Regions from separate parts of the Gracilibacillus saliphilus genome, predicted to be linked through region 1. Evidence: a T-box and tRNA genes for the amino acid it is inferred to sense, from the RefSeq annotation. Region 1 holds a T-box; the other holds one or more tRNA genes.

Evidence for each region. A T-box is a leader RNA that pairs with one kind of tRNA and senses whether it is charged. The one in region 1 lies ahead of GHT08_RS15380 (valine--tRNA ligase), so its partner is inferred to be a tRNA-Val.
Region 2: it has a tRNA-Val gene. The T-box ahead of GHT08_RS15380 (valine--tRNA ligase) is inferred to sense a tRNA for this amino acid. The anticodon was not compared.

Annotation. Positions count from the first base shown of each region.
Region 1 covers NZ_WJEB01000025.1:1,202-11,762, forward strand. The annotation lists gene GHT08_RS15355 (hypothetical protein) at 1-36, opposite strand, end outside; gene pilM (type IV pilus biogenesis protein PilM) at 49-1,017, opposite strand; gene GHT08_RS15365 (prepilin peptidase) at 1,025-1,789, opposite strand; gene GHT08_RS15370 (hypothetical protein) at 1,903-2,190, opposite strand; gene GHT08_RS15375 (bifunctional folylpolyglutamate synthase/dihydrofolate synthase) at 2,435-3,688, opposite strand; gene GHT08_RS15380 (valine--tRNA ligase) at 4,033-6,684, opposite strand; T-box leader at 7,034-7,265, opposite strand; gene GHT08_RS15385 (ABC transporter permease) at 7,326-8,105, opposite strand; gene GHT08_RS15390 (ABC transporter ATP-binding protein) at 8,102-8,740, opposite strand; gene GHT08_RS15395 (NAD(P)/FAD-dependent oxidoreductase) at 8,939-10,156, opposite strand; gene GHT08_RS15400 (anti-repressor SinI family protein) at 10,504-10,561, opposite strand, start outside.
Region 2 covers NZ_WJEB01000044.1:15,834-37,568, forward strand. The annotation lists gene GHT08_RS19860 (hypothetical protein) at 1-726, opposite strand, end outside; gene GHT08_RS19865 (alcohol dehydrogenase) at 840-986, opposite strand; gene GHT08_RS19870 (permease) at 1,000-1,884, opposite strand; gene GHT08_RS19875 (MarR family winged helix-turn-helix transcriptional regulator) at 1,960-2,430, opposite strand; gene GHT08_RS19880 (ABC transporter ATP-binding protein) at 2,988-4,727, shown strand; gene GHT08_RS19885 (ABC transporter ATP-binding protein) at 4,730-6,766, shown strand; gene thpD (ectoine hydroxylase) at 7,381-8,313, opposite strand; gene GHT08_RS19895 (hypothetical protein) at 8,553-8,846, shown strand; gene GHT08_RS19900 (NAD(P)H-dependent oxidoreductase) at 8,932-9,621, shown strand; gene GHT08_RS19905 (hypothetical protein) at 9,633-9,818, shown strand; gene GHT08_RS19910 (spore coat protein) at 9,865-10,350, opposite strand; gene GHT08_RS19915 (DinB family protein) at 10,518-10,994, opposite strand; gene GHT08_RS19920 (YqcI/YcgG family protein) at 11,144-11,884, opposite strand; gene GHT08_RS19925 (DinB family protein) at 11,979-12,482, opposite strand; gene GHT08_RS22290 (hypothetical protein) at 12,766-13,020, shown strand; gene GHT08_RS19935 (Parvovirus coat protein VP1-like protein) at 13,316-13,555, opposite strand; gene GHT08_RS19940 (glycosyltransferase family protein) at 14,079-15,503, shown strand; gene GHT08_RS19945 (LCP family protein) at 15,657-16,721, shown strand; tRNA gene GHT08_RS19950 (tRNA-Val) at 16,791-16,863, opposite strand; partial or broken gene GHT08_RS19955 (cell wall hydrolase) at 17,197-17,743, shown strand; gene GHT08_RS19960 (DUF3298 and DUF4163 domain-containing protein) at 17,843-18,499, opposite strand; gene GHT08_RS19965 (cation:proton antiporter) at 18,609-19,778, shown strand; gene GHT08_RS19970 (alpha/beta hydrolase) at 19,831-20,547, shown strand; gene GHT08_RS19975 (GNAT family N-acetyltransferase) at 20,559-20,981, shown strand; gene GHT08_RS19980 (DUF421 domain-containing protein) at 21,109-21,735, shown strand, end outside.

The DNA of each region.
Region 1 (10,561 bases):
GTTAAAAGCCTTATGTTCTATAAAATTTATCTGCATCTGATCACCCTATTATTTAGAATTCCCTCTTAAAAGAAGCCCAGCTAAATCACTAAACTCTACTGAGATAGTTTTCGGCAAATTTTTCCCCAGTTCTATAACAGGTACTTTGGTCTGTTCACTTATTAATTGAATCGCTAAGTCGAGAAACGGAAAATCTCCTGCTATGACAATTTTTTCAATCGCTTTTCCACCGTTTTGGACAGAATATCGATAGAAATCAAGAAATCGTTCAATGGTTACTAGGTGAGTATCCAGTAACTCCTGCAAATCTTCTTCACTGCCATTCCATTCTAATTTTTTTCGTTCAAAGCTCCATGACCACATTCGTTCATCTGTTGGAGATGGAACATGTCTGGAAAAAACGATTAGTCCATGTTCGAAAGCCGTAAGGACCAATCCATCTTTTCCCCATTGCATGATAAGTGTATCTTGTTCATCCGTTCTATCGATAGCAAACTGCTGATAAACCCTCGATAAAGCAAGAGAGGATACGTCCGCAATAACTGGTTTTAATTGTACAGCTTCCATCACTGCCAGATATGAGTTTAATACATCTCTCGGATAAGCAAAAACAAGTATTTCATTTGTCGTTTCCAGCTTTCTGATCAGACCAAAATCAATGATTGGATCTTGAAAAGGTAATCGAAGTTGGTCTTTAGCTTCTCTTTGTAGAACTGCTTTCGTTTCCTCTTTCTTTAACCCTGCTGGAACCTGATGGTGTCGAATAGAAACAAATCCATCAGAAACCATAAATGAAACTTTTGCCCTTTTCCACTTCTTCTGTTTCACAATACGTTCCAGGTGATAATGAAACCCCTCTTTATCCATTATCCTTCCGTCTTTTATTAAACCTTCCTTTAACAGAAGTTCTCCAGAATCTTCGATATCCTCTAACCGATTATTTTTGGATACGATATACCGAAGATAACGATCATATATAACTAGATGTACATACATATTTTGAAAAATGATACTCACCTTCTTTCTACTTTCCATACCAAATCAGATTAAGGTAGGCTTCCACGAGATGATCACCGAAAAGAAACGTTATAAGAGCCCCCAGGATTATCGCTGGGCCGAACGGTACTTCCTGCTTTGCTTTAAATCCATTCTTCAGCATAATAATCATGCTAGATAATAATCCAATAATTGTTGCGATAAAAAAGGCAAGTAATATGTAAGGAAAGCCTAGGATTATGCCTAATAAGCCTAGTAATTTCATGTCTCCTGCTCCCATACCACCTTTGCTGACTATAATAATAAGTGCAAGAAGACCGTAACCTGCTATCGCACCAGTAATACTGGACCACCATGGTTCAAGGGGGTGCCACACGCGAAACAGAATAAAGACAGGCAAGAAGCATAATAAAATTTTATTAGGGATGAGCATAAAACGAAGGTCTGTTACTAAGACAATGGAGAATAAACTAATTAAACTAAAAGTGATCCATAAATCTAATGATAATCCTAAATGCAAATAGCTAAGCAGAAAGCCAATCCCTGTAATCAACTCTACCAATGGATAAAGAATAGAAATCGACTGCTGACAGTTACGGCACTTGCCTTTTTGCAAGGTAAAGGAAAAAACAGGTATTAATTCATACCACCTTAATGTCTGGTTACATGCTGGACATGTAGAACGTGATGAGGATAAAAACGTCTGTTGTGGAATTCTAAGACCGACTACATTATAAAAAGAACCTAAAATTAATCCAAAGACAAAACTTACTCCACTATATAGAATATCCATCTGCTAACTCCTATTTTAAGGCTTAGTTAAAATGAAAACGGAAAAATTCAGTATGTAGTACTATACATTTCCATATTCCGGCTGTTGAGAATATCTTACCTTTTTATATCTAATTACAGTCTATTCGTCATGTACAAAGGTAAAAGTAGTTCCATCAACATGCGTAAGAGTACCACTTGGCGGACATCAGTTTCCAGATATCCATTGTCTAGTAATTCTTGTACTGTTATATTTGGTTGATCCCCACCATTAAACACCCAATTTGATTCTTCACCGTCTACTTGAACTGCAATTAATGCCAACCGTGCTGCATTTTCGATTAATTCTGCCTCTGCTTCTTGTGCACCTTCCTCAGCTCTATCGATAATACTACCAATCGCTGGGACAGCAATAGCATTCACCTTTTCGGATTTACTATTTGACTTTGAAGCATATGTAAACAGGGCTAAAAAACCTAGGGAGATAATGGTGAGGATTATAATCCGAAGCAAGAATTTCGATTAATGTAAAGTCTTTTTCACTATGAAATCTGTCGTGAATTTCCATTTATCTCCCCTTCCTTCGATTTTCCTTTCTTTAAACTCATTATACTTGTTTCCATAAAAAAGAACAATACTATTTTTAGTACTAAATACCAATTTTTCATTACTTTTGGACTATTTTTTTGGCGTATTCTACAAAATGAAGTGAGCCTGTAATCAATATTAGATCATTTGGATTACTAGTAGCTAATAGTTTATTCAATGCTTGTCTAGCGTTCTCTACATATATGATATGATTGGGTATTTCTTCCTCTGATAATACTCTTGGATGATCAAATGTAGTCACGATAATCTCGTCAGTAAGTTTTGCTAATTCCTTCAACATCATGGTAATCTCTTTATCACGAAATGCGCTGAACAAGACTTTGACACGACCTTCTATACTTTCTTCTTGAATCGTTTCTATTAATTTGGTAACGCTTTGGACATTATGTGCACCATCAACAATAATCTTTGGATGTTCTTTAATGATTTCCATTCGATTGGGTAGTTTTGCTTGAGCCAAACCTTTTTTCATCGCTATGTCATCAATATTAAATCCATTATCTTGTAAAAGATTCAACGCTTGAATAGCTAAAGAAGCATTCATTATTTGGTGACGTCCTTTCATTGCAAGATCCATAACATAATACTTAGAACCATTATTCCAGTGAAAATGATTTCTATCTATTTCCTCAGTCCAAAACTCTTGGCCATATAAATACAAGGGCGCGTTTTGCTTACGAACTTCTTCTTTCACAACTTGTAAAGCTTCATCGACCAAATCACCAGAAATAACTGGCACTTTTTCCTTGATAATTCCAGCTTTATGAGCAGCAATGTCTTTTAGCGTATTACCGAGAAAGCTTGTATGATCAAATCCAATACTTGTAATAATTGTTACAAGTGGCTCGACTCTATTGGTTATGTCCTCACGGCCTCCCATAGCGGCTTCGATTATAGCAATATCGATATTATCTTGGAGAAATAATAATGTGATAATCATTAATATCTCATATTCAGAGGGTGCTAAGTTTTGTTGATCCATTTCTTCAATAATCGGCAAAAGTGGATGAAGAATATCAATAAATTCCTGCGCTGTAATAGATCGATTGTTAATCGCAATATGATCCAAAATCGTAGGAAGACCTGGTGACTGAAAAGTCCCAACAGTGTATCCACTCTCCATTAACACTTCTTTTAAAAAAGTCAAAGTAGAACCTTTCCCATTCGTACCGGCAATATGGATAGTTGGCATTGACTTTTGCGGATGATTCACTTTTTCTAATAAATAATCCAACCGCTCCAACCCAGGCTTTATTCCTAACGTTCGTCTTGATACAAAAAATTGTTCCAAATCCTGTACAGATTCCATCATAAAATCAACATCCTTTATATTATTTAAACAAAACTATGAACTAATATTTGTTGAGCGGACATTCAGAGCGTTATTTAACAGAATCACACCCATTTTTCGATGTTGGCGGACATTGAATCCCTTAATTACTTACAGTAAAAATAAGCTTTATTTTCAATGAATAGCGGAATGGAGGTCCGAGAACAGCCTAAAAACGCCATTTTTGTCACAAATAGCGGAACAAATGTCCACATTGTGCCTAAACTAAGCAGTTATTCTAATTCAATTCCACGTTCTCAGTTGATGTATTTTATTTGTTTGTGGTTGTGAAAAAGAGAGGCTGCCAGTGACAGCCTCTGCTTTGGTTATTTCTGTAGTTCTTCAATTCTCGCCTGTACTTTTTCTCTCTTTTCCATGTAATCCTTTTGTTTTTCTTTTTCTGCATCTACTACATGTGCAGGAGCTTTGCTAACAAATCCCTCATTCGCCAATTTCTTATCAACGCGCTCAACCTCTTTGTTTAATTTATCCAATTCTCCTTGAAGACGTGTAAGCTCTTTGTCAATGTCGATCAATCCTTCTAACGGTAAGAATAGCTCTGCACCAGTAACAACGGCAGACATTGCTTTGTCTGGCACCACAACGTTTGTATCAATCGTTAATTCACTTGGGTTACAGAAGCGATCTAGATAAATACGGTTTGTTTCTAATTGTTTTTTCACCGCTTCATCATTAGCTTGAACGATAATAGGAATTTCTTTTGACATCGGTGTGTCCACTTCGGCACGGATATTACGAACAGAACGAATAATCGCCACTAATTGCTTCATCACCTCGGACGATGCTTCATTAGATAATTGATTATCTACTGTTGGCCATGCAGCACGTACAATAGATTCACCTTTGTGAGGCAATTGTTGCCAGATTTCTTCTGTCACAAATGGCATAAATGGATGAAGCATGCGCATCGTATGATCTAACACATATGCTAAGATCGAGCGTGTCGTTAGTTTTGCTTGCTCATCTTCGCCGTAAAGCGGTAATTTCGCCATTTCAATATACCAGTCACAGAAGTCATCCCAAATAAAGTTATAAAGGTAACGTCCTGCCTCACCAAAATCATATTTATCCACATGACGTGTTACTTGTTCTATCGTTTCGTTTAGTCTTGTCAAAATCCATTCATCCGCTACGGATTTTTTGCCAGTTAAATCAATTTCATCATAACTTAAGCCATCCATGTTCATTAAAGCAAAACGCGAAGCATTCCATATTTTATTAACAAAGTTCCAAGTCGACTCTACTTTTTCCCACTGGAAACGTAAATCCTGGCCAGGACTTGATCCAGTTGCTAAGAAGTAACGTAAGGAGTCTGCTCCGTATTTGTCAATCACTTCCATAGGATCAACACCATTGCCTAGTGATTTACTCATTTTGCGACCTTCTGCATCACGAACTAACCCATGAATCAATACGTCTTTAAACGGACGTTGATCATTAAACTCAACCGATTGGAAAATCATCCGAGATACCCAGAAAAAGATAATATCATATCCCGTTACTAGTACATTGGTTGGGAAGAAATGTTTAAAATCTTCATCCTCTGTATTTGGCCAGTTTAATGTAGAGAATGGCCATAACGCTGAGGAAAACCAAGTATCCAATACATCTTGATCTTGTTCCCAGTTTTCGATATCTTCAGGTGCTTCCTTACCTACATACATTTCACCTGTTTCTTTATGATACCATGCAGGTATACGATGTCCCCACCATAATTGTCTAGATATACACCAGTCACGGATACTTTCCATCCATCTAAGGTATGTTTTTTCGAAACGATCCGGTACAAAATGTACTTTTTTGTCATCGGAAGCTTTTTGAAGTTCAATCGCAGCATCTGCCAATGGCTGCATGTCAACAAACCATTGTGTCGACAAATATGGTTCGACTACTGCATCGCTTCGTTCCGAGTGACCTACTGAATGCATATGTTCTTCAATGTTGAAGAGAACCCCTTGATCTTGAAGGTCTTTGACGATCTGTTTACGACATTCAAACCGATCCATGCCTTGATATTTACCAGCATTCTCATTCATTGTACCGTCTTCGTTCATCACAAGTACACGTTCAAGGTTATGGCGATTACCAATTTCAAAGTCATTCGGATCGTGTGCAGGTGTTATTTTTACAGCACCTGAACCGAATTCCATATCCACATAATCATCTGCCACAATCTCAATTTCTCGGCCAACAATTGGAAGCTTAACTTTCTTACCTATTAAATCTTGATATCTTTCGTCATCTGGATGTACAGCGACTGCTGTATCACCAAGCATCGTTTCTGGTCTCGTTGTAGCTACTTCAATATGTCCGGATCCATCTGCTAAAGGATATTTCATATGATAGAAATGACCTTGAACATCCTTATAGATTACTTCAATATCAGAAAGAGCAGTCTTTGTTGCAGGATCCCAATTAATAATATACTCTCCACGATAGATAAGCCCTTTTTCATATAATGTAACAAATACTTCTTTTACAGCTTCAGATAAACCTTCATCTAAAGTGAAACGTTCGCGTGAATAATCTAAACCTAGTCCTAATTTTGCCCATTGTTCGCGAATAAAGCCAGCGTATTCTTCTTTCCAGTCCCATGCTTTGTCGAGGAACTTCTCCCTGCCCAAATCATAACGGGATATGCCTTCTTCACGTAGCTTTGCTTCTACTTTTGATTGAGTTGCGATACCGGCATGGTCCATTCCTGGTAAGTAGAGAACATCATAGCCTTGCATTCTTTTTATTCTTGTAATGATATCCTGTAGTGTCGTATCCCATGCATGACCGATGTGTAATTTACCGGTTACGTTTGGTGGTGGGATTACGATCGTAAAAGGTTCCTTCTCTTTGTTTCGTTCTGCCTCAAAATATTTCCCTTCTACCCAAGTGTTATAACGGCCCTTCTCAACTGCAGTTGGATCATACTTTGGTGGTAAATTAACTTCCTGTTGTTCTGACATGCTTATTCCTCCTTATATTTACTAAAGGTAATCGACACAAGCTTCACAAGAGATCACTACTGCGAACTATTGAAAATTTGTCTTGATGCGGACATTTAGTGCGTTATTTGACTAACAATCACCTGTTTTTCGATGTTAGCGGACATTTAATCCCTTATATGGCTCATTTTGGCTTAAATGAGCACCATTTTCGAGATGTTCGCGACCAACCTAAAAACAGCACTTTTGTCATAAATAGCGGAACAAATGTCCGCGCTCAGCCAAAATACACCTCATATCCACTTTATCTCGCAGTATATGCTTGCACATCCTCTCCACTTCGACATAAAAAAATCCTTTTCGGCCTTGTGTAAAGGACGAAAAGGATTGGGTTTCCGCGGTGCCACCTTTGTTTATAAGTGATATCACTTATACGCTTAGCTGAAGATAACGGATTTCACCGACTTTTACCTACTTGTCATGTTCAGTAAAGCTGCATCAGAGACTACCTTCCTTCACCTTTTTTCGAGAAAACCTTTCAGCCTGTGGGTCTTCCTCTCTAGCGAACAGTGTGAAGTACTCCTCCTCATCATCGCATCTGTCTTAATTATGATTCATTATATGCTATTTTATCCAAAAGGAAACAAAGAAGTCAAGTTTAATTATAGTGTCAATTGTGCATGTTTATTAAAAAATGTCTTATAGCCAAAATATAAGAATAAAATTACGGACAATGAAACACTACCAGTGATACCAAGCATAATGGCAATTTGATATTTGATCGCATCCATCGGACCTGCCCCTGATAAAATAACACCGGTCATCATTCCTGGTAAAAAAACAATCCCCATTCCGACCATACTGTTGATTGTCGGTAAGATCGCTGAATCAAAAGCATGATTAACAATACCCTGTGATGCTTTATTCGGTGGCGCTCCTAACATCAATGCAGCTTCCACTTCTTTCTTCCGTGAGCTGAATCCTTCCACTAAAGAGCTAACTCCCAGTGTAATACCAGTCATAGAGTTCCCGATTAACATTCCTGCAATCGGTATGAAATAGCGGGGATCATACCAAGGCGAAAACTGAACAACAATAAAATCAAAATAAAGAAAAGCAAATAAAGTACCGGATACCATCGAAATCGCAATAATTTTCTTTAACTCTCTACTTAAGGTTTGCTTCGTGCGTTTATAAATATTATAAACAGCAAATGTTTCCATGATAATAATGACGATAATCGAGTAAATCATTTTCTCATTTTCAAATATAAACATGAGTACATAGCCAACTAATACAAGTTGAATCGTCATTCTTAGTGTAGCAATAATGATCTCTTTCTCTCGCGGAATTTTACGCCAGCGGACGATCGCAAGTAGGATGACTATAAAAATATAAGCAGTAACGAGCTGCCATATCGTAATTTCAAGCATTTCATTCATGAAAGAGCACCCTCTTTCGTTACTATGTCGTTCATATAGATAATTTCATCACTATATTTTTCTGCGACTTCTTTTGAATGTGTAACCATGATCGCCGTTTTACCTTCGTCACGGATTTTCTTTGTAAACAAGTCCATAATCGCGGTTTCCGTTTCTTCATCAAGAGCGGATGTAGGTTCGTCCATCAAGTAGACTTCGGCATTCGTCAAAAGCACACGTCCAAATGCTAACCTTTGTTGTTCACCACCAGATAGTTTATCCGCTTCTTCATCTAAATCTTTTGTTAGACGTAAGTCTTTTAATAAATCAATCAACACCTGATCTTCGACATCTGCTTCATCTGCAAATTGCCGTCCTATTAAAAGGTTATCGCGAACTGTTCCTTCAAAAACTATGGGGTCCTGTCCAAGCATTACCACTTCTCTTCTTAATTGAACAGGGTCTAAGTTTGCGATCGATTGACCTTTATAAGTAATAGTACCCTGATCAGGAGTAAGCATGCTGTTAAACATTTTTAACAAGGTAGATTTACCACTGCCACTTTCTCCAAATAAGCAGTAAATTTTACCTGATTCAATTTCCAATTTGTTGACTGTTAGTATATCCTTAAAAACCAATTGTTTAATCGAAAACATGACATCTCCTCCAAAGTACTAGGTCTATGTAATGTAATAGAGCAGACACCTGATTGTATCTGCTCACAATTATTAGCGAAAATCCCGCTTATCTTCCATTTTCCTAGAAACAAATACATATGCAATGGTCGCAACTACTGTTAATAATGTGTAAAATAATGTATTTTTCATATGATTTCCTCCTCTTTTATAGTTCTGTTAAAACGGACGGAATTTACCCTTTTTTAGTACGAGCATTGGCCCGCCTAATAAGAACAAGTAGCGGTCATCAATCACATTTTTCATCACTTTTGCCTGCATACCATATAATTTATTGCCATCAAATACCGTGCCCATCGCATCACTTCCCCCTAAAGATGCAACTGTTCCTTTATCATCGAATTTGAATTCTTGTAATGTACCACCATAAATCATCGTTCTAAGATTATGCGCGCATACATCTGCTTCCTGTATGGCAATTTGGGCTGTAGGTGGGTATGGTTTTCCAGTTTCGTTATTCATTACCCAGGCACAATCACCTAAAATAAAGACTTCATCATGTCCTGGAGCACGTAATGTTGCATCTACATTGACTTTACCTTTCGTTAATTCAAAACCAGATTCTCCTACAATTCGATTAGCTTGTACACCACCAGTCCAAACTATCGTACCTGCTTTAATTTCTTCTTCTTCCTCTTCGCCAACAACAACGGAGTCTTCTTTCACCTCTTTAATCTTGGTACCAAGCTTGAATTCTATACCACGATATTCCAAGGATTCTTTCGCGTAAGTTAATAATTCTTCATCAAAGTTTGGTAAAATGGTAGGCATTGCTTCAATATCAATGATCCTTACGTCTTGACGTGGGATATCATATTTCTTACATAATAGCGGAATTCGTTCTGCTAACTCACCTAAAAATTCGATACCGGTGAAACCTGCACCACCTACAACGATCGTTAGCATACTTGGATCAGGATTTTTCTCATTACGATAACGAGCAAACTGATATTCAATATGATCTCTAATCATACGACTCGTGTCGACACTCTGAATCGAAAAAGCATGCTCTTCCATACCAGGAATACCAAATGCGGCTTTTTCAAAACCTAGTCCAATCACTAAATAATCATAATTAATTTCGCCATTTTCTAGTTGAACTGTTTTGGATTCTTTGTTAATTTTCACCACTGTATCATGTACAAAATTTACGCGGCGAGTATTAATGACATCGGAAATCATAATTCGAGAGCGATTGACATCAATTGTTCCTGCAGCTACTTCATGCAACCACGTTGTTTGGTAATGATAATTGTGTTTGTTGACTAATGTAATCTCTGCTTCTTCTGGTGCAAATTGTTGTGTTAAACGTTTGGTTGTCATCATTCCTGCATAGCCTGCTCCAAGTACAACTATTTTAGGTCTGTTTCCTATCATCGAATCCTTCCCTTCTTGTTTTAGAGCCATTATTAATTACGATAGTTTTCACCTTTTAAACGATTTGTATGTATCATATCGATCGCAGTTAGTATATCAAAATTGTCATTTTCAGTCTAATAAACCAGCACCATCTAAAAACAAATATTTTTTCCAAATCAAAATGCAATATTTACGTAAACATCCTATTATTCTGTTGATACAAACCAGGAACTATTGAAAACTCTATGTAGTGTAATTCCATAAAAGCGCTAAAAAATAGTGTTGAAATCTCTAAAAATGTTGTGCTCCCTATGGTTATATACTTTCTTAAAAAATAAAAAACCCTATTTTGTAGGGTTTTATTATTAGTTTGGTTGCACGTTGGACTTGTATTTATTCTGTTTTAGGAATTCTCGAACTTCT
Region 2 (21,735 bases), on a different contig from region 1:
GATTAAAAACTGTCGGTCATAACCGGAAACTTCATGAATTCTAGTTGCCCAATCTTCTATACTTTTATAGGATGATTCTTTAAATAACCCTTCACTTGTACTTAAAAAAGCCGCCCAGTCATTAAATTCCCAATGCACTATCTCCCTCTTATAGGGAATTCTACATTCGAATAATGGCTGAGGATCAATGGTATGTTGTGAGAATTCGGCCGCATTCAAAAAATCTTCCATATTAACCGGTTGTAGATCATAGGATTGATGGGATGCTTTCCCATTCGGTCTATGATAAGTTATTTCGATTTGTTTATCTGTAGAAGACACTTGAACATTTACAGCAGGAAAAAAGCCGCTTAACACTTCATCTGTAAAGTCTTCATGCTCTGTTTCAATTAAAATTGGCTGAATCCATTGATCACCTAAGTCACACAAATACCTATTTCCTTGTCCATCTAATGCAATAACTGCTACATGTGCCTCTTCACTATGTAAATGATGACCAACTGGATAGGCGTGAATTCCATCTTTTTGAAATGCATCTATTAACCATATCGCTAGGTCGAAACAATTTCCTGTAATACCGTATTGTTGATAGTGCGCTTTCATCAAGGCGACATCACGTTGCTTCGTTTTGGTATTTTGTTGAAAATACCACATTTTCGTGAAGGTTTCCATGGGGAAATGATCAAATTGGTGCCATATATGAAGGATATTATCAGGTGCCTGCATGCTTCGATTCACCTACTATCTATTTACTTCTAATTGTCTATTATTATATCACAAGTAGAAAAAACGCCTACCATTAATAAAGGCTATAATGGTAGGCTTTAGATTTTTTTGAACTAACAGCAGTTTTGATTTTCTGACTTTGCTTCGTCATTATTCTGTTCTTCATCCTGCTTAGGTTGAACTTCTTCAAACTCTACGCTACAGCAAGAACCTTCTTTAGATGAAGAAAAAATATTTTTTAGTCCTTTTTTTATAGCCATGTTATCACCCCCTTCAAAGAATGAATTGAATCATAAATCCAGTTAATATAGCGACAAACAGGATAGAAAGCATAAATGCTATTACGAGCTTCCGTTTGAATAATTTACTCAGTAAAACGACCTCGGGCAAGCTTGCACCTGCACCACCGATAAGTAGTGCAATAACAGCCCCTACCCCCATTCCTTTCGTAATTAATGCATCACCTATCGGCAACATAACTTCAGCGCGAATATACATAGGAATACCAATAACAGAGGCAATTGGTATTGTCCATGGTTTATCACTGCCAGCTATCTGGATAATCAACGATTCTGGAACAAAATTATAAATAAATGCACCAATAAATACCCCTAACACAAGAAAAGGTAGTACAGGAACAAAAAAGGACCAAGCATCCTGTAGTGCCAGCTTCCACTTAGGAATAGCTGGTTGATTCTCTATCGATTTTTTTCCCCTAACTCGAACATCTTTAACATAACTATGAAACCCTGATTTCTCCCAGACAAAACCAATGATCATCGCAAAAATCCAAACAGTCACGAAATAAAAGATGGTTATTTTCCATCCTAAAAAGGTAACTAATAAAATAATCATGACTGGGTTTAATAAGGGAGATGCTACCAAAAACGACATCGATGGTCCAAATGGCGCCTTAGAAGATAACAATCCCGCTAGTATCGGAATCGTCGAACAAGAACAAAAGGGTGTTAAAGCACCTAAACCCGTACCATACAGGTAGCCACTCCACTTATTTGGCCGATGAAGAATTTGCTTAATTTGTTCTTCTGTTACTTTTTGTTGAATCAAGCTAACAATAAAACTGATAACGATAAACAGTAATGTCAATTCAATAAATAAAATGGCGAATTGTTGAAGAAATGAAACTACATTAGACATCTGCTTCCCTCCTATTATTAGGCAAACACAACTATTGTATTTTGCAACTATTATCTATTTTATATCCTCCATCCTTTAAAATGGAGGATAACAACATATATCACTCTTTCGCATAATCTCCGTTAAGTCTTTTATTTCTGTTCTCATGTTGGTCATCTTGTCTTCCGGTAAATCTTTAAACATATCCATAATGCTTGTTGTCATCATTTCCGTAATCTCTTCTTCCAGCTTCTTCCCTTTTTCCGATAATTCCAATGTAACATAACGTCTGTCTTCAGGGTGTGGCAATCGAACTACATATTCCTTTTCCACCAATCCATGAACATGACGGCTTGTTGTGCTATTGTCCAAACAAAGCCTTTGAGCTAGTTGATTTAGTGTCATATGATGCCCTTGCTTTATTTCGTAGAGAATATGACTTTGAATGGTTGTCACTCCACAACATTGGGAGCTTTCTTTTTGTAATAATCCAAACTGTCGTGAAAGAACCACAAACAAATGACGCATTTCCTGCATATTTTGTGTTTTGTTACTATTTTTATCCATTTTCATCACCTAATTGTAGTATATGATAATTAATTGTATTTTGCAACTATTAAATTTACCTTATTAATTTTTCTTAAAATTTGAAATATTTTCCGTAAATTCTATTGACGTTATAATTTTTTGAATATATAATAATTGAGCATTGAAAAAATTTACAGTAAAAAGGAGGTCCGGCAAAATGAATCGCACACATCATCATATGAACGTTGTTATCTTACATCAATTAAATATCGATATTGCCGTGACTTCCTCTAACCGAAATACAACTAGCATGTAACCGTTTATTATCATAATTCCATAATAGCGGGATCACGGATTCGTTCGTGATCTTTTTTGTTGCCATTATTGTAAGATGGCCTCATTACTTGCTATAAGTGTAACTTTTTAGCGTATACGTCATGAACGTATACGCTTTTTTTATTCAATGCAAATAGAAAAAAGGAGGAAAAAAGATGATACAAACGTTGGCCCACCTATTTACAAGCGAAAGAAAAAGGAAAGACGGCGGATAGCAACACCAGATAAATGAGATGTTTCTGCTGAAAGGAGATAGATAAATGTTTTCTGTGTTTAACAAATTATCATGGTTCTTTAAAGAACATTGGATACGGTATTCAGTTGCGATTACTGCACTGATCATCGTCAGTTTTATTGATTTAATCCCTCCCAAACTAGTAGGGATGACAATTGATGCGATTCAATATAATGAACTAACCGCTGCAAGATTAACTGAAATAATCATGATTTTTACCGGTTTGGTTATTATTAGTTATGCAATTATGTTTCTTTGGGATTACAACCTATTTGGTGGATCTTTATTGTTAGAAAGAAAAATGCGCTCCAATTTAATGAGCCATTTTCTTAAGATGAGCCCCAGATTTTATAGTAAGAATCGAACGGGCGACTTAATGGCTCGCTCTACTAATGATTTAAAAGCGATTATGATGACAGCAGGTTTCGGTATTCTTACGTTGGTCGACTCTACTGTATTCATGTTATTCATTATTCTCATGATGGGGTTTACCATCAGTTGGCCATTAACCCTTGCAGCCTTGATTCCTATGCCGATTATGGCTTTTATTGTGCATAAGTATGGAAAGGTTATTCATACTCGTTTTACGGAAGCACAAACTGCTTTTAGTGAACTGAACAACTATACGCTAGAATCTGCCAGAGGTGTTCGAGTCATTCGTGCTTTTGTTCAAGAAAAACAAGATTTCGACCGATTTTCCAATATGACAGAAAAAGTGTTTCAAAAAAATAAAGCAGTTGCCAAAATGGAAGCATTTTTTGAACCTAGTATCAATATATTAGTCGGAATTTCTTATACGATTGGATTAGGTTATGGAGCATTAATGGTTTTTGAAAATCGAATTTCACTAGGAGATCTAGTTTCTTTTAACGTATATTTAGGGATGCTGATTTGGCCAATGTTCGCGATTGGAGAATTAATTAATGTCATGCAACGTGGTAATGCATCAATTGACCGAGTTGATAAAGTACTCAGCCAACATCCAGATGTGCAGAACCCAGCAAAACCTGCGTATGTTGCTGTGCCTGAGGTGATTGATTTTAACCATGTATCCTTCTCTTATCCTGAAGCGGTCGGGAAACAATTAGATAGTATCGATCTCACCATTCACCGCGGAGAAACTATCGGTATTGTCGGTAAAACTGGTTCAGGGAAGACGACGCTTTTTAAACAATTGTTAAGAGAATACGTACCGCCAAATGGAAAGCTTACCATTAACGATGTTTCCATCGATCGTTTTACACTCGATACTACCCGAAGCTGGATTGGATATGTACCACAGGAGCACGTCCTTTTCTCGAAAACAGTAAAAGAAAATCTCTTATTCGGTTGTGGGGAAAAATCAGTCGAAGATATTCATCACATTTTAGAATCGGCTTCTTTAAAAGAGGATATTGAAGCTCTTCCTATGGGGTTAGAAACACTTGTTGGTGAAAGTGGCGTAACCTTATCAGGTGGTCAAAAGCAACGCGTTTCCTTAGCCAGAGCATTGCTTATGGACCCTGAAATTTTAATTTTAGATGATTCACTATCTGCTGTAGATGGCAAAACTGAAGCAAATATCATCAGCCATCTCAGAAAAGAACGCCAAGGGAAAACAACCTTAATTGCTGCCCACCGACTTTCTGCTGTTAAACATGCAGACCACATTATCGTCCTTGAGGATGGAAAGATCACTGAGCGTGGTACACATGAACAGTTAATGAAGCAAAATGGCTGGTATAAAGAACAATTTAACATTCAGCAAATGGAAAGAGAGGTGTAGACATGAAACCTTCAACCGAAAAAAGGCTATTTCAATATGCACTGACTAGTAAGAAATACATTCTAATTGGTTTAGTTTGTTTGATTATTGCAGTTGGATTAGAGCTTACTGGTCCTTTTATCGCCAAAAGAGTCATAGATAATCATATTGTCGGCATTCAGACTAATTGGACACAAGTAGAAGAACAACATGATTCAGACACAATCCGCTTCAATGGTATGTTCCTGAAACGGGCCGATCGCCTAACAGATCAAGATCAAATGCGCGGTCAGCACACCCTTTTACAATCAGGAAAAAATTTTTATTTAGTTGATCAAGAAGTTCCATCGAACAGTTCGATTCAAACTGCCAATGATGATAGGGTCACGATTAGTTATAACAATACGACAGAACAAGTAAATGGTATGCAGCTCAATGTGAGTGACCTGTATACATTTTTTCAGCCTGAAATCCGCCCAATCGCTCTGTTACTTGGATTATATTTAGGACTAATTCTAATTGCTTCTGTCTTTCAATATTTTAAAACATATTTATTGCAAGTATCAGCCAACAAGATTATTCAACGAATGCGCAATGATGTCTTTCAACGAGTCGAAGAACTGCCAATGAATTATTTTGTCAAAAGACCAGCAGGAAAGATTGTAGCAAGAGTCACCAATGATACAGAAGCAATCAAAGAGTTATATGTCAAGGTGCTTGAAACCTTTGTAAATGGATTTGTATATATGACAGGGATATTCGTTGCCCTCTTCTTATTAAATGCGTCGTTAGCAACTATTTGTTTAATTGTGATACCGATTTTGTTTGTTTGGATGAAATTATTTAAGAAATACGCCGGCAAATATAATCGCGTTATCCGCTCTACCAATAGTGAGATTAATGCCTCCATCAACGAATCAATTCAAGGAATGCCGATTATTCAAGCATTTCGAAGAACAAACGAAACACAAGGTGAATTTGAACAATTAAATACGCGTCACTATATTTATCAAAAGAAAATGATTGTTCTCTCCGCCTTAACTTCTTTCAATCTCGTTAATGCATTACGTGGAGTTGCTTTTGTTGCTTTTATTTGGTTCTTCGGTTCTAATGCTTTATCTGGGGAGAGTTTAATAACAGCTGGGGTATTATATGCATTCGTCGATTATCTTACCCGCTTGTTTGAACCAATGACACAAATCGTCAACCAACTCCCACAGTTAGAACAAGCGAGAGTGGCTGGTGCGAGAGTATTTGAATTGTTAGATGAAAAAGGTGAGAAGATCGAACAGGTGGAGATGAATAGAATTAAAGGTGACGTCCTTTTTGACAATGTAAGCTTTGCTTATGAAAAAGACAACTATATTTTAAAAAATGTCAACTTTCATGTGAAACCTGGAGAAACGGTAGCATTTGTCGGGCATACCGGTTCAGGTAAAAGTTCGATTATGAATTTATTGTTTCGCTTCTATGACCCACAAAAAGGTTCAATCAAAATCGATGGCATGGAGACATCAACCTTGACTCGCCAACAGGTTCGCCATCATATCGGAATTGTCCTGCAGGACCCATTTATTTTCACGGGAACGGTATTGTCGAACATCACATTAAATGATCCAGCGATAACTAGAGAGAAAGCTATTGCTGCCCTAAAAGCAGTAGGTGCTGATCGATTTATTGAAAGGTTACCAAACCAGTATGATGAACCTGTCGGGGAAAACGGAAGTGAGTTCTCTACCGGACAGCGCCAATTGCTATCATTTGCAAGAGCACTAGCATTCGACCCTGCTATTCTAATTCTAGATGAAGCTACTGCCAATATCGATACCGAAACTGAAGGATTGATTCAAGAAGCAATGAAAGTCCTTGCCAAAGGTCGAACAATGCTCGTCATTGCACACCGTTTATCAACGATTCAACATGCTGATGAGATCATCGTCCTAGAACGAGGTCAAATAATTGAAAGAGGGACACACCAAGAATTATTGCAACAACGAGGGAACTATCATCAGATGTATAAGATGCAACAAGGAACAAGTAACAAAGTTCAAGTCGTTTAATAAGAAAAACTGAGCAAAATCCGCTCAGTCCCTATCACTAAATGTTAAGTGGATCTGCGATTGTTTTAGTAACCATTTTGAAATATATCAATCGCAGATCCATCGCTTCGGCTGCCCACTTCCCTTTCCGTGGGGTTTGTCCTTCAGCTAACTTTTTCGAGCAAAATCCGCTCGAAAAAGTGGATCTTCAGGTCAAACAATTTCCACAGGAGTGAAAGTGGGCGGCCTTCGCTATTATCAGGCCCTACAACGCTAGCATGGAGTAACACAGCAGCTGTTATTCTCATAGGATAGCGATTTTCACTTTGTCCATTGTCAAAAGTCAAGCTATTACTTATGGCAATAATTGGTGCACCTCTTCATAGCGAAAACTAATTACGGAGACTCCTGCGGGAATAGCGCGAGCCGAAAATCCACTTTACAAAGTTAGTTTAGCCCATGTCCGCGGAAAGCGAAGTAATTAGTCGGAGCGTTGCAAATATACATCAAACATTTCAAAATATCTACTTCGCTTAACACGGTCATTTCATTGATTTCTTATCTTATAAAAAAATACAGCGGTGGCTAGATATGTCAACCCTTTAGAAAGCCCCGCTATTAGCGGGGCGCTTGTTTTATTGATGTAATAACACTTTCTTCTTATTAATATCAAAAGGTTTTGGTTCAACCGGCTTAATATTTGTTCGGTTCGCAATAAACTCTGGTCTTGGTGAGATATTTGCGAATGGTTCTACTAATTTGTTTTCGATACTGTTAAAAACAAAGAACACATTACTACGTGGCATTGGCGAAATATTACTATTAGAACCGTGCATGGTATTAGATTCAAAGAACAATACAGATCCAGCAGGCCCTGTAGCACTATCGATTCTTCCGCCTGTTTCTAATAACCAGTTAATACTATCATGATCTGGCACACCAATATTTTGCATTTTTAAAGATTGTTCGAAATGATTTTCAGGTGTTTCGCCTACACATTGTACAAAGTAACGATGTGAACCTGGAATCAATAATAGTGGACCATTGTAAGAATAATTATCCGTCAAAATAATACTACAACTAACCGCACGCATGTTAGGCATTCCATCTTCCATATGCCAAGTTTCGAAATCAGAATGCCAATAAAAGTCTTTCCCCTTAAAACCAGGCTTAAAATTAATTCGAGATTGGTTTATGTAAACCTGGCTTCCTAATAATTGCTGTGCAATTTCAACAATACGTTGATGTGACGATAAATTGTGGAAAAATTCATCATTGTTATGCACATCAAATACGGAGCGGATTTCATCGCCACCAGTTTCTCTCACTACGTAAGGTTGGTCAGAAGACTTATTGCCATTCATGTTTCGCTTTAATTCTTGTTGTAATACTTTTACCTCTTCAAAAGAGAAAAAGTTTTCCATAAATAGATAACCATTCTCTTCGTAAAAATCTAATTCTTTTCGTTGTAAAGGACCATCCTCTTTTGTGGAGTTGTGAATTATCGGGTCTTTTCTTTCCAAAATGGAAGGCATGCCTTTGATTCTAGAAGGATATAAATCTTTCATAATTCGATCACTCCTTGTCAGATATTAGATTTTACGGTTACAGTATAATCTTTTAGCACTCACTAAACAACTCTGATAACAATCTCTGTATAATTATGTGCGACACTGAAATCCAATCCATCTCAAATACATCTTTCTTACGATATCTTGCCATTTTTTACGGCTTTTATCGTAGTTAGATCTCATTTTGTGAAACGAATACCATGAGTTTTACGTAATATTAATAAGGAGGGAGATTTATGTTCTTTCATTTTCTTTTAGTTATCATTATGTTTACAGGAGCTTTCTGCTTATTTAATTGGTTAATGGGATACAAAAAAGGAAACATTATTATTGATTTAGATGATCGTTACATCCAATACAGTGAATATGTCACAGCTATTCAAAAAAAGCTGGAAAGTGAAGGTAGAGATGTGACATACCTAGGTGATAGAAGATTCTCCATCGACGGAAAAAACTATATGTTCATTGAAAGAAACGTTAGTATGGGCGGGGTACCAATGCAAAGGACCATTCTTAAACTAGAAAAATAATTTCTTATAAGTGTACAACTGAATGTTTTTTCGTATATAACTGGAATATATAAATAACATAAGCGCATAAGAAAGGAGCGAAAATTTGAAAACTTTACTAATCATATCCCACCCAGATATTATCGACTCTGGCAGTCAACAATACTTCTTAAACTCAATCAAAAATCAAGAAGACATAACCATCCACCATTTAGAAAACTTATACCCAGATGGCAGGATAGATGTAATGAAGGAGCAGGATTTGTTAGAAAGCCATGATCGGATAATTTTTCAGTTTCCTTTTTATTGGTATAGTGGAACACCTCTTTTAAAGAAATGGCAAGATGAAGTTTTAGGAGAAGGTTTTGGTTATGGTACTAGAAAAAAGCCGCTTGCCGGAAAGGAATTCGGATTAGTTATGATGATCGGTGTGGCTGAGAAAGAATACCAGGCAGGTGGTGAAGAACTGTTTACGATAAGTGAACTTACGAAACCATTTCAAGCGATGGCTAATAAATTAGGGATGATTTATCTTAGACCATTGTCCATATTTCAGTTTTTTTATATGGAAGAAGAAGAGAAAATGAATACTTTAATCAAATATTGGCAGATGCTCACAATGGAGAAAGATATTAGTTTAGCTACTCGAGAAAAATGGCTAATCCACAAGTTGCAGAAAATGACCGAGTCAACAAACGAAATGAATACAATAACATTTGCAATAGAACGAATTCAAGAGAACCGAGACAAAATAGACGAGCTAAAAATGGTACTTGATGATATGTTCCTTGAATAGGAGGCAAAAGAATGACGGAAGAAAATGAATGGATGATTCAACAATTACAACAAATATTTGACCAAACAGATGATTACTACCAGCGCACATTGATAAAGGCAGCTCAGGATATTATTGAAGAACAAGAAAAACGAATGGACCAAATGGAAGGCGAAATGGAAGGCACGATTTGGAGTCCCAGAAAATGGAGTGAATAAAGACTTAAACGCTAGGCAAGTTACACTGCCAGCGTTTAAGTCTTTGTTACATCGATAGTGCTTTTTTGGCAAGCGTCATGTCATGTTGTAACAATGCTGCTAAATCATAAGAAGGATAGTGACCATTTTGATACATATAGGAAAAGATTCGTTCATGACTAGTTACAGCCAGATTCATTTGTTTCTTTAACACGTTGCGCAAGGCTGGTGTAGCTACTTCAGTAATGGCAATTCCGTAATTTCTTACCGCTGTTTTAGCAAAAGCTAATAAATCCCCTGCATAGAAACTGTCTGAAATACGATATTCACTAGACGGACCAGGGTGTGGTGCATAAGGATAAAATTGAAGTAGTTCATTTAAGTTCATTTCCAGTTCTTTTATTGTTTGCAGGTAAATATTCTTCAATGCAGGATCCTGAATATGTTGTAACCCCATTTTTAATTTCATTAAACCAATCGACTGAAATGCAACTAGCTCATGGATTTCCAATGTTTCGTGCCATGCAAGTGTTTGTTGGTAAGTGTGATCCACTTTGTATCGCTCCTTTTTTATTATTACCATACAGTGTATGTAAAAGGAACTGATTTAGGTACATATCCAATCATTTCTTCGCCTAGTGAAAAAATAAAAGCTCTCCATCCTAGTGAATGAGGAGCTCTTAATCCTGATATATGTGAAAAAGCTTTCCACATTAAATACTAAACTGGAAAATCTTCATTCTGAAAATAGCGTTCTGTTAGTATTTTCATATGATGAAGCTCATGACCTGCAACAATAAATGCCAATGCTCGAACGGTTACCGGAAAGCCATTTGCATTGCCCCAATTGGTCCAGACATCATCTCGTAAGTTTTTGAGCAGTTGTAAAGTAGCATTTCGAACTGATGTATAATCTTCTAGTAATGTACGGAAAGAATACGTGTCAAACATTGCTTCTTTAACAAAGTCCTCTTCATTGTGACCAGGTAAGTTAGCCTTTTCCCCACGTGCTATACAAAAAAGACGATAAGCCATATAACGTTCTGTATCCGCTAAGTGTCCTATTACCTCTTTTATACTCCATTTTTCAGGTCCGTAACGATAATTTGCTTGTTCTTCTGATAAATTGTTCAGTCGCTTCAGCAAATCCTCTCTCTGCATTTCTAAAATATCCATCATATTACCTTCTGGAACCATGGATACATATGTTGCATAGTAATCAGCATATTCATTAGATTCTGGTCTATTCACTTCGTCTCCCCACTTTCTCGACTAGATTTAATCATCTTTATTATAATCGTTTTATGATAACAAAAAAAGTAAATGCAAAGTGTTATTTCATGCATTTACTTTTTATAATGAAATGGACATTTCGATGAAGTTTGGTTGTTATCTCGTAAAAAATACTGTTTCCATTCAAAATTATCTTCTGCTCCATATGGTTTTAACTCTGGGTGAATCGGGATCGAATCATAGTTTTTTAGTCTATTTCTCACTTGGTTGATTATCTTCTCAGCGTGTTTCGATTCGTTAAATTGCTGAAACACCCACCTTGGGGTAATAGCTAACATCAATGTAGGAAACGCTCTACTACTTCTTTTTTGATGTGCTGGGGTTGCACAATACATGAAATATCTTTCACCATGAAAACTAAATTCCCACATATTGTGATTTGGATCTATCGGGATTTCCCTTGGCCATGCTTTTTTATCATAAACCACGAGTTTACTCAGCTGCTCCCAAAATATATGTTCATATTGCTCGACTGAATAGCTTTCGATAATCTCTTTGGATATTTCATAAAATACGATCAAGGAAGTGTATTTGCCAAGTTCTCTCGAATGTTTCGAATAATTTCGTAATAACTCCCCTAGCTCATGGGTCGTTCGCTCCTCTGTCGGTGACCCAATAAACCCAAATCGAAGTTGATCTAATGTGAACCCAATGGTTGCCGGAATGCAAGGAAAAGGCTGTTCTTTATTGGACATTTTATCGGTGAATCGGGCAACCATTCTTTTTTTCCATGGATCAAGGAAGTCATCTCTTTTTATATCACCTTTTTTGTACCATTTGCTCAAAATAATCACCTCACGCCCTATTACATCTTATTCAACCAAACTACATTTGGGTAAATGTCTATGTAAAATAGGCACTAGCGGAGGTGATTACTACTCTGTTACGTTAAAGAGGTGGATTTTCCACACCTAATTGAACCCAATCTTCTTTTGGTGGTCCATAAACACCAAAAGGTTTTATTCCTGCTTGTCGCATAAGAACTGTAACTTGTCCACGATGATGAATAATGTGTTTGATGAGCCCCATCAGAATTTGAGCATTTGTTTCTTCTCTACCAAATGCATTTTGTATCTTTTCCAATGTTTTATTTGTCCATTGTTGTTCAATCGCTTCAGCTGCACTAGAACTGACGCTTTTAAACGTTTCCACTATTTCTTTTGCTGAATTGGGAACACTTTCTGCTTTTTTTACTTGATTTATTTCTAACCCAAAATCAGCTAAATAGTCTGGGATACTTGTTGTTAAGTGCCATGCAATTCTACCTAAAGTGCGACCTTCTGGATAAACTTGTTGTTTTAACGAATCATCGGTCAAACCCTCCAGCACTTTTTGAGTCAGCATTACTTCTCGTTTCCATTCGTAAATAAAGTCTGCAATCGTTACATACATGTCTATTAGCTCCCTTCCTTCATAATGGAATAGAGGATATCTATCCTAAACACATTATAGAACATATGTTCCTTTTATTCAAGCTTTGACCTTCCTATTGCTGGAAATACAACTTCAGATTTAAGAAATATTTAAGGATTACCTAATAGGACATTTAGATTCCCCGTATAAAATTGATTTCGGAAACAAGATAGTTGATTAAAAAATAAATTAGAAGGAGTTTTACTTATGCAAAAATATTGCATTTACTGCTATACTTGCACACCTATGGATTCAATGGATTATGCTTGGAAGCATTTTACTAGATACTTTCATGGTCTATCCGAATATCTTTCATAACATTCCAGAATCATTTGCTATTACCATGGAGTTCATGGCAGTGGTAAGTCCGCACACTTATTTTCTACCATTAGGGATGGCCAGTATTTCAACTGGAATAATAGCTGTCATCTTATCATGGAAAGTGAAACGCACGTTATTGGGTATTATTCAGTATGCTAATGATAGTGCTGGAAGGCGCCACGTCCCTGATTTTTGAATGGCCTCGTAACGAAATCATGTTTATACAAGGAGAAGCGGTTCATTCTGTTGACTTCCTTGTTCAAACTGCCCGAGAATTCTTAATCGTTCACGGATTCCGTGTAGTCTATAATATAATTGGATCTATTTTGATGTTTGTCGTTTTTATGAAGTACTATAAGCAACAGCTTTTTTATAAGTGAGTCTTGCTCAGTTGGATATAAGCGACGATTTGAACCGTGTAAAATTAAAATCAATAAAAAACACATTAGTCAAGTATTAATAAATACACTAATGTGTTTTTTCCCTTTAAACTATAACCCTCGTTTAAATGAAATAGCTTGGTACATAAGAGCTGCATCTCTACCAATTTTATCTCTGCGTTGGATATATGGCTGTAGCCTCTTCAAGAATATCTCATCACAATATTGATGAGAACGGTGTTTACGGTAACAATCATCATGTTGCATGCAAAAAACATCTAATCGATTTAATGGCACACCTGGTCCACTGCAGCCTGGACCACAATATCGGTAACCGGGTAAACATGGCATTGGAGACCTTCCCCCTTTATTTCTTGGACCTTGTCATATTATATGTTCCGTTTTCAAGTCACGAAAAGGATAGTTATCATAGGGAAAAAGTGGATTTTGTCATCGTGTGAGGACTGAAAGTTAGAAGGAAGGAGAGGATTCCTTCCTTCTCCCGTACTAATAAGTGATTCATTCTACAATGGATTACCTCGTGAAGGTGATTTACCTCTTCCTCTTTTTTGCTTATCAGGCATTTTTTCATCCGGATTTGTAGGAGCATAATTAGGTTTTTCTTTTTTGCGTTGTTTGGACATTTCTTTCCCTCCATGATGATAATTGGCTACTCTTATAGTAACCGGTACTAGCCTATTTATACTGATACATCCATTAATAGTAGGCCTTTATTTTCACTGATATTAATTATTGGAATATAAATAAGAATAAATATTATGCCAGCAGTGTGAACACTAAGGACCATGCTTAACTTTTCGTTTACTAGATTCTTAATTGTTAAGCAAACCTGCTATAGAAAAGGGGATTAGGAATGAATACTTATGAAAAGAATTATTGGACGGTTTACCTCGACTTTCTGGATGACTTTTCTGAATTAGAATACAAAGGCTACTCACTAGCTTATCTTTTCCACTATGGCAGCTTAATCAGAAACAACAAGGAATTGATCAAGTCTTTACATGATCCTGTATACACTAACTCTCTTAAAAATACAGTAAATGACATATCTGATATTCAGCAAACATTCAGTAAGAAGAAAGACTCCATACAAATACCTTTTCAAAAAAAGGAGGATGGAATAATTCTCCTGCACGATGTATATGACCTTTTACGATTTCCAAATGAAACCTTCTATCATTATTTCGACAAAAGAAAGACCTTGATCGTACAGGATACTATTCCACAAAGGAAAGAGAAAACATACCTTGTCGGGTTGCAAGGTTATTCTATCCAAAACTTTGATAATTACAAAATTGATATGAAAGCTCCAATCAACAAACTAAAAAAGGAAGCTCAAGTCATCTTGTCAAAACATCCTAATCATTTGGTCTATGATGATCCAACCTTTAGAAGTAGATTTTTTATGCAAATAGCTAAAATAGTTAACCGTGTGGAAGAAGCAGCAAATTTATTTAGAAAAGTTCCAATATCTACTGTCATTGTCCCTTCCACACATTACCCCGAAAGTCGGACATTAGTTTTTGTTGCAGCTAGACACGGGATTCCAACAATTTGTATGCAGCACGGCATTATCGGGAAAGAATTTGGTTATATACCAAAAATTGCAGATGTTGATGCTGTTTATGGACCGCAAGATATGAATTGGTACCTTAACAATGGAGTAGACAAAGAAGGTTTAGAAATCATCGGCCATCCTAGATTCGATTTAATAAAACAAGTACCAAAATTAAAACAGGAAGAAATAAAACAAAATCTTGCAATCGATCCAACAAAGAAAACTATTCTGCTGATTATTCGTGGGCAACTACTCTTAAAAGAATGGACTGCTTTCCTTGATCAAATAAGTACTAATGATAACGTAAATGTAATCATCAAAGATTTTAGGTATAAAAAAAACCACCCTCTTCAGGATACCCACTCATTTGTCTATTCTTCCAAAGGGTACCATCACTATGACCTTTTCAGCATAGCGGATGTGGTAGTTTCTTATCCTTCCACAGTAGCTTTGGAAGCTATGTTGGCAAAAAAACCTGTATTTATATTAGGTGAACCCTCTCCTGGTTACACCGGTTATTATGATGATATGAAAAAACTTATCCAGGATGATCCCAAGCAACTATCCACATTAGTCTCAGATTTTTTTACCAATAAAGAATTACAGTCTTATATGAACAAAACAATTAGTACATTTTTGTCAAAAAGCTATATCAATAACATTCCGTCTGGTCAGCGGTTAATGCGTTTAATTGATAGTCTTTCTAACAAATCATTTTAATAGAAGATACTGTAAATAATTCATTATTATTTGACTAAATTAATAAATACCTGTAACTTTTTAGATGGTGACTCGTCAAATTAGTGTAATAGTTAACAACATATCACTAATTTTTTTAGTAGAATAATAGACAATAAAGGTGAGGTATTTATTTTGAGTGAACGAAGAACAGACAGAAAAAATAGAAAAAAATCAAGCAAGTGGAAAAAACGAATATTAAGGATTATTTTATTAATCATCATCGCCGTTATTGGCTACGGTATTTATTTATTTGTGAACGTTTATGATGCAACTAAAGATGCTCATGAAGAAATCGATCGACCGGATGGAAAATCAGAAAAAAGAGAAACAGATGTTACAATTGGAGACGACCCTTTTTCGATATTATTAATTGGTGTAGAAGATTACGAAACAGATGGTGAGAATGGTCGTGCAGATACACAAATTGTTGTGACCATTAATCCAAATACAGATCAAATGACAATGACAACCGTCCCACGTGATACAAGAATGGAATTTACAGCAGAAGAAGCCGGACAATATGCTGGCTATCATAAAATAAATGCGGCCTATACGTATGGCTCTATTTTTGACTATGGTGCCAATAAGCTGACGGTGGAAAAGGTAGAACAGTTGCTTGATATTCCCATTGATGAATATGTCACAGTAAATTTTGATGGATTTAGAGATATTGTGGACGCACTTGGCGGCGTTACAATTGATATAAAAGAGCCGTTCTGGGAAAAGAACTTCTATGTAGGTGGAGAGAAAATCTACTTTGAAGAAGGAATAAGTAAATTAAATGGTGAAGAAGCATTAGCATTTGTCCGAATGAGAAAGCGAGATGTAAATAACATCTACTCTCGTGATGAGAGACAGCGTCAATTTATCCAGGCTGCTATTGATGAAGCTATTTCAGCAGATTCATTGTTTAAAGTAGGAGAAATCACGGATATTTTAGGAGAAAATGTAACTACTAGCTTGAGTGCAAGCGAAATTTTCAATTTGCAGAAAGCCTATTCTTCGATCAATACTTCGAATATTAAAACGTATGAAATAGAAGGTGGAGATCAACGAATTGATGGTACTTACTATTTCCTACCGACAGAAGAAGGATTGCTTAAAGCATCACAACAGTTGAAACAGGAATTAGAATTGGAAGAAGAGAATACAAGCGATTATTCTGTGGAGAATAATCAGGATATGGAATTGGAATAAGTAAAACGATTCTGAGCATACCAAAAAGCCTTGTTGTTGATTTATCTAACAACAAGGCTTTTTATTTAGTGATTCCGATTGGGCTCGAACCAACGACCTCCACCCTGTCAAGGTGGCGCTCTCCCAGCTGAGCTACGGAATCGTTCTTATATTTTTAAATATAGATGAACTCTGGCTCATTGTCAATTGAAATTTAAAACGTAATATATCCTAACCCAAATGATGTGGATCATATTAATAAACATCATTATTTCAATACCTTTACAATTGTCATACGTAAGCTTCATTGCCACTACCTCCTTTTTTTACCAGACCTTTAGACGTTGGTAAACTTTTCTGCCAGCTAATATATTAAACTTTCTATCGATTGGTTCAATTATCTTAGCGATTCTTTATGTTACATTTGCTAGTCTAGTTAATAGATTAGTCACAGGAGGTAATGTATTTGAAAATAAAAGCTTTGTTAACTAATTTCATGGTTCTTACAGGCCTTACGGTTATGCCAGGTTTCGTTGAAGCATATACAGTCAAACAAGGGGATACATTTTGGAAAATAGCACAAAAACACGGTGTATCTACGAATGAACTCATGAATATTAATAATTACTCTTCTTCCCTTTTATACCCTAGAGCTAAACTCACAATACCAGAGTCCATTTCAGAAGCTGATAAAGAATTAATAGCAAGATTAGTACATGCTGAAGCAAAAGGAGAACCATACGCTGGAAATGTAGCAGTGGCTACTGTTACGTGTCAATCACTCAAACTTTCCAACCACTGTAAAAGGTGTTGTGTATGAAACTTATGAGAATGGAGCAATTCATGCATTTAGTCCTGTTAAAAATGGAAAAATCAATAAACCAGCGAATAGTGAAGCAAAACGTGCAGTAGAAGAGGCAATCACTTTTCGTGGACAAGGGAAAGGATCCATTTATTTCTACAACCCAGAAACAGCTGCAAGCGCATGGATTTTTGACCAACAAACTACAGTTGAAATTTGGAATCATGTATTTGCAAAATAAAATTATAATAAAACTTATTTCATTCAAATACGCATGAAACCGGACCTTAAAGTCGTGTTTCATGCGTTATTTAAAATCAATTATATTTCTTTATGTCCATCATTTTTTATCATTTTTCTCATATACCTCTGTCGGCACATGGATTTCCTGATTTCCTGCAACATACGGCGCAATCTCATATTGTTGGAATACAAGAGTAATTCCGTCATCTGTAAAATAAAAAGCCGTATCCTTCGTTAATTTAATGTCTTCCTTTTTTAAGTCTGGATAAAATATGTCTGGTCGTTCTGTGGCATACTCCCACACATAATCTCTAACAGCTTCAATCTGTTCTTTTTCCGTAAGAATATTGGTTAAATAAACACGTTTTCCTTTATCGATATCAAAATTAAACGATTCAACAGTAGTGTTACCATGTGCTCCTCCACTATATATATAGTTACTTGTCAGAATGCTCAATTTCGGCGATTGGTTATACTTTACTTCATAATCTGTTTGATATTCTGCATGAAAATCGTATTTCTCAGCTTGCTCTTCATTTTCTTTTAATTCTATATAAGACTCTTTTATATACTTTTGGAACGCCTTATTGATTTTATCTTCCATCCCGGGCTTTTCAGTTTCAGACACTTGCGGATATTTTAATGACTCGATATCCTTATATATCTCATCTGTTACCAGAGCTGTTTGACCATTCGCAAATACTGTTGGAGTTATTATCGCGAATAATATGAAGCATAAACAGAGCTTTTTCATCTCGAAAACACACATCCTTTTTTTGCTTAGCTTACCTAGAATAAGCCTAAACATACATATGTTTTTGATGAGAAAATATGGGAATACTAAACAAAAGGTGGTGAAAAAAATGTCGATTGAGCAAATCGTAATTTTACTTTTTATTGGCTATCTTATTTTTACAATTGATACAAAGAAAGAAGACTTTCCTGTTCCAACGGTACTCATACTACTTGGCATCGGGATTTCTTTCATTCCTTTTTTTGAGTCGATAGAACTGACGGAGAATACTATTTATCAAATTTTTTTACCTGCCTTGTTATTTGTCTCTGCTTATCAATTTCCAATAAACGATTTTCGGCAGAATGCAAATGTAATTATTTCACTTGCAACAATTGGAATCATTTTGAATGTACTAATATTAGGTTATATAATTTCGGTTATCTCTCCTATTAGTTTGGAAGCTGCTTTTGTTATGGCTGCTATCCTAACACCTACAGATCCTGTATCAGTTGTTTCTATTATTAAGAAAGCAACCGGAAATGAACAAATTGCCAGTATGGTCGAAGGAGAATCGATGCTAAACGATGGGACTAGTATTGTGCTTTTTACCACTTTATTTGCGATTGCAACAAGAGAAAAAGGCTATTCGTTTTCTGCTTTTTTTGGCGATTTTCTGCTCGTTTCCTTAGGTGGCATTGCAATCGGGCTTACCTGTGGCTATTTAGTAAGTAAAATGGTCCACTATTCTCATTATCGTAATTATCAAATTATGCTCAGTATTATTTTGGCTTATGGTTCATTTTTAATTGCTGAAACAGTAAATGTGTCTGGTGTTTTAGCAACGGTTGCGAGTGGAATGATGATTTCATTTGAATATGGAAGAGCAATAAAAGAAGCTCATTTTCGTGAATCATTAGATGGATTTTGGGAGATTGTGGAGAACAGTTTACTTGCGATATTATTTTTAGTCATTGGTATTGAAATTACCGAATATTTAGCGATAGGTTATTGGTTATATGCTGTCGTCATTTTTGTGTTTATGATTTTCGCACGATACATCATTAGTTATGCTGTAACAAAGATAATCCACCCGCTTTCCTGGCGTTACAATTTATTAATATCGTGGGCTGGCTTAAAAGGATCGATGTCTGTCTTTCTAATTCTGACTTTATACGCCAAAAGCACTAGCAGCATGAACAGTGATTGGATCGTTGGTGTCAGCTTCACCATTGTACTATTATCTTTAACCATTCAAAGTCTCAGCATGGCGCCGATTTCAAGGCGGTTGCTAAAATAATGCATCGAAAATGAAATCCTGTTAAAATACATTATGACAAGGGGGAGTTTATGTGGGACGCAATGGAACGATGGAAGATGCGACCATTCATAGTGAACATCTGAATGAAGGAATCCAGATAAAGTGGTACCTTCCAGAAGGATTTACAGCTTTTAAAGATTATCAATTATGCATCATGAATGATGGTGATGATTATTTCAGAATGGGGCGTGTTGCTACATTAAGCGATCAATTACATGAAGATATAGAGATTGAAGCCACTATTTTTGTTGGTATTCATTATCAAGATAAAAATGATCGATGGGAAAAATATCATCCGAGTGGTCCACAGCAGGATGCTTATATTGCTTTTCTCGTAACAGAAGCAATTCCTTATGTCGAGAATCATTTACATATTACACCGGTAAAGCGAATTTTAATCGGAGATTCTCTAGCCGGAACATTAGCATTTATGATCGCCACCCAATTTCCACATACATTTGATACGGTTATTATGCAATCACCTTATGTCGATCAAGATGTGTTGAAAAGAGCGAGCAAGGCCTCGGAATTTGCACATATTGAGGTATTTCACTCGATTGGAAAAGAAGAAACTGAGGTACACATGACAAATGGAGAAACTGCGGATTTCTTAACGCCTAATCGCACTTTAAATCAGACCTTAACTGGAAAGCTGCATGTCTATCATTATGATGAATTTAACGGTAATCATACATGGAAATATTGGCAACAAGATTTAAAAGAAATATTAATCAAGATGTTAGGATAAGGGGAGAAACAATGGAATTGCAAATGGTCAAAACAGAAAAAGAATTACAGGATGCCTATAAAGTTCGATTCACTGTGTTTGTAGAAGAACAAGGCGTACCGGAAGATTTAGAAATTGATGACTTAGAACAAGAAGCGCTTCATTTTATCGGATATGAGGAAGAAGAGCCGGTAGCAGCAAGCAGAATGCGCTTTGTTGATGGTAACGCCAAGATGGAGCGTATTTGTGTATTGCAATCACAACGTGGCAAAGGCTTTGGGCGAGATATCCTGTTATTTATGGAAGGAATTGCAAAAGAAAAAGACATTGACACATCCAAACTAAATGCCCAAACGAGAGCAGAAGCATTTTACCAATCACTGGGTTATGAAACCATTTCCGGTGAATTCATGGATGCTGGTATCCCACATGTCACCATGACAAAATCATTATGAGACTTTCATCACGAGCTAAAATGTAAATACATTTTAGCTTTTTAATTTGGAATCGTTTCAGCATGTATGCACATGATTGTTTTGGTATATCCTAATAAAAAATCTGATAAAGATAGGAGAAACAACTATGCATTACGGTTCCATTTTTGTAGAGACATTGTTTGGTTTTGTTATGTTGTTTATTCTAACTAAATTACTGGGAAAAACACAGATCAGACAACTTACAGCATTTGATTTTATCTCTGCACTCATTCTTGGGGAATTAGTTGGGAATGCCCTCTATGATAACGAAGTTGGCATTAGGGATATTGCTTTTGCAATTCTGTTATGGGGGGCTTTATTATATTTGACAGAAATTATTACCCAACGTTTTAAGAAAACAAGGTCGATGCTAGAGGGCCGGCCGTCAATTGTTATCCATAAAGGGAAATTACAGCGCGAAGAAATGAAAAAAAGCAAGCTAGATATGAATCAGTTGTTACATTTATTGCGTTCCAAAGATGTATTTTCCATTCGAGAAGTAGATTATGCTATCCTCGAAACGGATGGTACAGTTTCTGTTCTAAAGAAAACCGGCTATCAAACCCCCACACGTAATGACTTTAACCATCCCCCTGAACAAGTCGTCTTATCCTTTATGCTCATCAATGATGGTGAAATAATAACGGATAGTCTTCGTGAAATTGGAAAAGATGAAAACTGGCTAAAAGAAGAATTAAAAAAACAAGAAATCACTTCTGTACAGGAAGTATTT